2 regions of the Pseudoalteromonas sp. Z9A5 genome follow, and region 2 is predicted to be linked to the other one. Evidence: riboswitches for the same ligand, from Rfam matches in the RefSeq annotation. Region 2 holds a riboswitch; the other holds the start of a gene.
The links. A riboswitch is a leader RNA that binds a small molecule or an ion and turns the genes downstream of it on or off. The one in region 2 is predicted to bind cobalamin.

Region 1: another riboswitch for cobalamin. It lies ahead of GQR56_RS08650 (TonB-dependent receptor); the one in region 2 lies ahead of GQR56_RS01095 (ABC transporter ATP-binding protein).

The regions. Positions count from the first base shown of each region.
Region 1 is NZ_WTLC01000013.1:39,771-43,200, forward strand. It holds gene GQR56_RS08640 (VanZ family protein) at 1-323, opposite strand, end outside; gene GQR56_RS08645 (YajQ family cyclic di-GMP-binding protein) at 476-958, shown strand; cobalamin riboswitch at 1,285-1,471, shown strand; gene GQR56_RS08650 (TonB-dependent receptor) at 1,508-3,337, shown strand.
Region 2 is NZ_WTLC01000001.1:240,930-244,359, forward strand. It holds gene GQR56_RS01090 (porin) at 64-996, shown strand; cobalamin riboswitch at 1,043-1,181, shown strand; gene GQR56_RS01095 (ABC transporter ATP-binding protein) at 1,428-2,240, shown strand; gene GQR56_RS01100 (iron ABC transporter permease) at 2,242-3,246, shown strand; gene GQR56_RS01105 (cobyric acid synthase) at 3,251-3,430, shown strand, end outside.

The DNA.
Region 1 (3,430 bases), on a different contig from region 2:
AAAATAGCTTTAATTAAAAAGTAGCTTGCTGCACCTGCAAAATCAGCAAAAAAATCACCTAGTGATGCTTGTCTATAAGGAAGGGTATCTTGCATTATTTCTATTGAAGCGCCATAGCCAGCTAATAAAAGTATTTGCACATACAAAGGTATTTTAAATGCTCTATCCATTATTATGGCAAGTATAAAAAAAATCCCAAAATGAGCTACTTTATCAACATGAGGAAATAAGTTTACAACACTACCTTTTACTTCTTTGGCAAATAAAAAGGTAAACGCTACGATACTGACTAAAAAAATTGCTTGATAAACACGCCTTGTCACGACAAATCCTAAAATCGCTTAAAAAAGAAACTTAAGTATATCAAACTAATTTAGTATCGCACCTGAACAAGATGCAGAAAAATGTAAAGATTTATAATTTTAGCGTTATAATTGCGGCATAAAATTAAGATTAAATAGTTAGGAGCAAACCAATGCCTTCATTTGATATTGTATCTGAAGTAGAAATGAACGAAGCTAAAAACGCAGTTGATAACGCAAACCGTGAGCTAGAAACTCGCTTTGACTTTAGAGGCGTTGACGCATCTATTGAGCTAAACGATAAAACAATTAAGCTTAAAGCTGAAGCTGATTCTCAGGTTATGCAATTATTTGATATTTTGGCTAACAAAATATCTAAGCGTGGTATGGATGTATCAAGCTTAGAACTTCAAGATATTAGCCGTGCAGGTAAAAATGTTTTTCGTAATGTAGGCTTAAAGCAGGGCATCGAAAAAGACATGGCTAAAAAGGTAGTTAAAGCCATTAAAGATTCGAAAGTTAAAGTTCAAGCAGCCATTCAGGGTGAAGAAGTTCGCGTAACAGGTAAAAAGCGTGACGATCTTCAAGAAGCAATGCAAGTAGTTCGCAGTGCTGATTTAGGTCAACCTTTCCAGTTTAAAAACTTCCGCGATTAATACACTACATTTAAAGCATAAACTATTTGGTTTACATGCTTTGCTTCAATCGTTTTATGTATTTAGTACATAGCGATTGAAGCTCTTTTTACTTCTAAAATCACCACTTCTTCTCATACATCATCTTTTGATAGCACCTAACATAATGACCAAGCGTGTTTTTTATAAAAAGATTAAAATGTATGAAGCCCAACCTTAAGTTACAAAAAGTTATTAGCTTAATATAAATTCGTAACAAACATCATCTATAAAAATGTGATCTAATATACTTTAGTTGACTTTGGCTATATAGACGTCCATTGACATTTGTAAACAAAATACTCACAATAGCGACATATTTTCAAGGTGCTTAATAGATGCTTCACACAGTGAATTATCTAGCTAGATAATCGGGAAGTTGGTGCGTTTTATTCAAATAACAATCCCAACACTGCCCCCGCAACGGTAAAGTATTAACACATATTAATAGGTGTTTACTGAGTCCGGAGACCGGCCTTGATACAATCTTACTTACTTAAATCTTTGCGGTGGGCAAAGGTAGGGGACATCATGTTAAACAAAACAACTCTAGGCGTTGCAATTTCTGCTGTGCTTTCATTTTCTGTGTCTGGTACAGAACAATCAATTGAAAAAATAACCGTTACAGCTAATAAATTTGAGCAATCAATCAATGACGTTTTAGCAAGTGTAAATGTTATTGAGCGTGCTGAAATAGAAGCAAGCAACGTACGTGATCTACCAACATTATTAAGCAAGCAGGTTGGTTTTCAGGTTAATCCAAACGGTGGTTTTGGTCAAAATACAGGTGTGTCACTTCGTGGTACTGGCTCTGGCGATACGTTAATTTTGATTGACGGTGTGCGAACGGGTTCTGCAACACTTGGTCAAAAAGCGTTAAGTAATGTGCCGCTAAATAGTATTGAGCGTATTGAAATTATTAAAGGTTCACGCGCAGCTGTTTATGGCTCTGATGCATTGGCTGGTGTTATAAACATTATAACGCGAGAGTCTGATAATTTATCTGTAAGTGCTACGTTTGGCTCAGATGCTTATCAAGATTATCAGGTAGCTGGCTCTGTAAAGTCAGGCGATGTTACTACTGCGTTTAATGCAGGTTTTGAAAAAACAGATGGCTTTGATGCACTGCAAGGTGTAGCACCCGATGAAGATGGCTATGAAAATAAAAACCTTGGTTTTAAAGTAAATTACACCGATGCACACTACGGCGACTTTAAGTTATTAGGTCAATACAGCGAAGGTTTTGCAGATTACGATAGCCGATTTAGTTCAGCCGATAGCAATATTGAGCGAGGGGACTTTAAAAATTATCAACTTTCTGCTGGTTGGAATAAAAGCTACACAAATCAAATGCACAGCATTGATATTGCTATTTCAACAGATGACTCACAAGATACCGCATCATTTGGTGTGAGTGATTTTATAACTAAGCGTGTGCAATTAGATTATAACGGTCAATATATATTATCAGAAGAGCTTAGTATTAGCGGTGGTGTTAACTGGTACAACGATGATGTATCGCACAGTTCAACGCAGTATGATATGCAAGAACGTGATGTATTGGCAGTATTTGTTGGTGCTTATTACAATGCTGAAAAAGTGTTAGCTAATTTAACAATTCGCCAAGACGATGATGAGCAGTTTGGTGACGAAACAACATATACAGCCGCTGCGGGTTACCATTTATCTGAAGACGCCACGTTCCGCATAAGCCAAAGCACTGGTTTTAAAGCGCCTACATTTAACGATTTATACTTTCCAGCTTTTCCTGGTTTTCCACCTTCATCTAATCCTGATTTAGAGCCTGAAAAATCATTAAATCGAGAGATTGGGTTAAATGTAGATTTTGATATAGCAAGTGTTGACGTTGCTATTTTTAGAAATGATATTGAAGATAAAATATCTTTAGATTCTAACTTTTTTCCTATCAACTTAAATGAAGCACGCTACGAAGGGGTTGAGTTTAGCCTGTCACAGCAAATATTTGGTTTTGATAGTAACCTTAATTTTGCCTACTTAAGCGCCGAGGACAAAGAAACGGGAGCTGAGTTACGTAATGTTGCTAAACGTACTTTTAATTGGGAAGTTGCAAAACAGTTTGGTGCTTTTGACGCAAGCTTAGATATGCAATATCGCAGTGATCGAGAGGGTGCTGTAACGCGCTTAGGCTCTTACACACTTTGGGACCTAGCGGGCAATTATCAAGTAAATGAACACATTGAGGTTTCGCTTCGAGTAGAGAACTTATTTGATAAAGAGTACAACGCGGTTGACTCTAACGCTGACTTTACAACAGGCGAAATATATTACTACAACACGCCAGAACGTCGCTTTTTTGCAGGTGCTAGCTACCAGTTTTAACAATGTTTAATAATTAAATATTATTAAACTAAGTAGAAAAAAAACAAAAGCCCGGAAAGTTACCGGGCTTTTTGCTGTTTATTTTTAAGTTAT
Region 2 (3,430 bases):
TTAGGAATGACAAAATGCAGCAGCTTTAAAAATTAGTCTTTTGTGATTATCCAAGGAAATAACATGAAATTTGTAAAATCGAGCTTATGCTTAGCACTATTAAGTGGTTTATCTTTTAATGCACTTGCCGACGTAGACATTTACGGTAAAGCGAATGTAACAGTGCAATCATCTGATGATGGCGAAGGGTCTTTTACCGAGATAAAAAGTAATGCATCTCGTCTTGGTGTTAAAGGTTCTGAAAAAATAAATGATAGTTTAGAAGCGGTATATAAGTTTGAGTTTCAAGTTGATGTGTCTGATGCTGATTCAAAAGGCGATAACGACGACAATATTTCTGCGCGTAACCAATATGTTGGTTTAAAAGGTGCGTTTGGTCAGGTTGTAATTGGTCGTAACGATACTGCGCTTAAGCAATCTCAAGGTAAGTTAGATTTATTTAACGACCTTGAAGGCGATATTAAAAATGTATTTAAAGGTGAAAACCGCTTAGGAAATACAGTTAGTTATTCATCAAACTCATACGAAGGCTTTAAAGTACTTGCTACTTTTGTAGCTGAAGATGATGTAGACGCTGATAACGGTTATTCAATGGCGGTGACATACGGTGACGTGGCACTTAAAAAGAGCGCGGTATACGCCTCTATTGCAGCCGATAGTGAAGTAAATGGCTACGACGTAGTACGTGCATCAATCCAAGGTAAAATCGAAAACTTTAAATTGGGTGCAATGTACCAAACACAAGAAGCAGTAGATGGCAGCGCAGAAGCGGATGGTTACTTGCTAAATGCTGCTTACAGCATGGGTAGCAACACATTTAAAGTGCAATACCAAGATATGGACTTTGACGACAGCGACGATAAGTCAGCAATTTCAGTTGGTCTTGACCACAAATTAAATAAAAACATTAAAGTATTTGGCTTTTATTCAAGCTTCGATATGGACAACAACGTTGACCAAGACTACGTAGGCTTGGGTATTGAATACAAGTTTTAACGATTAGTTAAAACACTCCCTTTTTAACCGCGCTCTTTTGAGTGCGGTTTTTTTTGCTTTAAATTATTTACCTAGCCGCCCATAATAGAGATTCATTTGGAATGAGGTGCGAGTCCTCGACTGTTCCCGCAACTGTAAGCAGCTGAGCTGTAAGTCAGATACAAATGGTATAATACCAATTTTATTAAAAACATGATCTTTCTAGCGAATTAAATAACTTACTAACTTCGTTAAAAATTATTCATATATAACAACTATATGTCATAATTTCCGCCTTGTTATTAAGCTATTTATTTGTCGCTATAATAAATCACTAATTTAATGCAATTGGTATGAATTCTTTTAACGAGCGGGTTTACTCATTTTTTCTTGTAGTGCATTAGTATTTTTATCGCATTTTTAGTGAGTTTAACCTAGCCTAGGACTGACTATTGCACACTCAAACGCCATTAAATAAACCATTACTAAACGTTAAAAACGTATCGTGGGGTATTGGCAATAAAACGATTCTCAAAAAAATAAACCTTAAAATAACCACAGGTAAATTTGTTGGTTTAATTGGACCTAATGGCGCAGGTAAATCGAGCTTATTGCGTTGTTTATATCGTTTTAATAAACCAAGTGATGGCGTTGTAGAGTTTAACAACACCGACATTTGGCAGCTAAAAAGCGATGAGTACGCAAAAAAAGTAGCGGTTGTTTTACAAGAAACTCCGTCGCAATTTAACTTAAGCGTATTTGATGTTATTGCGCTTGGGCTAACGCCTCATAAATCGTTATTTAGCTCAATAACTAACATTGATAAACAAAAAATCATTCAAGCAATCAATACAGTCGGGTTGGAAGATCATAGTGATCAAAGCTTTGAGTCGCTCTCAGGCGGTGAAAAGCAACGTGCCTTGATAGCCCGCGCCATAGTCCAGCAACCTCAACTGTTAATAATGGATGAGCCAACTAGCCATTTAGATGTTAAATACCAAATACAGGTAATGGAGCTTGCTAAATCGTTGGGTGTAACGGTGTTTGCATCGTTTCATGATTTAAACTTAGCTTCGGCAATGTGCGATGAACTAGTGGTTATTAAAAACGGTGAAATTACACATACAGGTACGCCAAGTGAGGTATTAACCGAAAACATGTTAGGCGACGTTTTTGGTGTCTGCGCCCAAGTAAATGACCACCCGCAAATATCGAAGTCGGGAAATAGCATCCCTCATATCACTTACTTTTATGGTTACAAATAATATGAGCGCAGTTAATAATCGCCACTCATTTGCGCTTTTTATAAGTACTTTAGCTGCTTTATTTAGCTTATTTGCAGCACTTAGTTTTGGCGCAGCAGAGACCTCACTTCAAGATGTATTTAATAGCTTTTTACTCTCAAATGATGCGTCTTTTAATACGCGTATTATTTTTGAACTAAGAATGCCACGCACATTACTCGCCTTTTTAGCAGGCTCTGGCTTAGCAATTGCGGGGCTTATTTTACAAACGGTAACGCGCAACCCTTTAGCCGATCCTTACTTATTTGGTATATCGTCGGGTGCCTCATTTGGCGTGGTGTTACTTATGGCGCTAGCAGGTATTAGCGCAGGCTTTATGTTATCGGCAGCAGCACTGCTGGGCAGCTTACTCGCTATGAGTTTATTAATACTTATTGCAGGTAGGCAGCAAAGTGCACAGGTAGAATCAATGTTATTAGCTGGCGTTGCTCTGTCGTTTTTATTTAGTGCGTTTACCAGCCTGTTGCTTTATTGGAGCGATCCTCAGGCGGTAGCCGCTATTTTATTTTGGACACTGGGCAGCTTTGCTCGTGCGCAGTGGGCTACGCTTTGGTTACCTTTATTGGTAATTACATTGTGTACGTTTGTAATGCTGAGCTTTAGAAGACAACTCAATGCCATGTTACTTGGCGATGAAAGCGCAATTACATTAGGTGTTAGGGTTCAGCGCTTTAGAATACTTATGCTGGTTTTGAGCTCATTAATTACCGCTGTGCTGGTGGCTATGTGTGGTGGAATTGGGTTTGTAGGATTAATGGTACCGCACATTGTGCGCTTTTTTATCTCCCAAGGCACCATCGCTGGCTTACTGGTAACCAGCTTCGTGGGCGGTACATTTATGGTGTGGGTTGATGTACTTTCGCGCTCATTACTAAAAAACCAAGAGCTGCCCGTAGGTGTTATTACTGCTGCTATTGGAAGCGTGTTCTTTTTAAGTTTATTGTTTTTTAGAAAGCGAAAGGTGTAACTCTATGAAAACCTTAATGGTGCAAGGCACTACCTCCGACGCCGGTAAAAGTACCCTAGTTGCCGCCCTTTGCAGAGTGTTTGCTAAGCGTGGGGTAAAGGTTGCACCTTTTAAACCACAAAATATGGCACTTAATAGCGCAGTAACAAAAGATGGCGGCGAAATTGGTCGGGCGCAAGCTTTG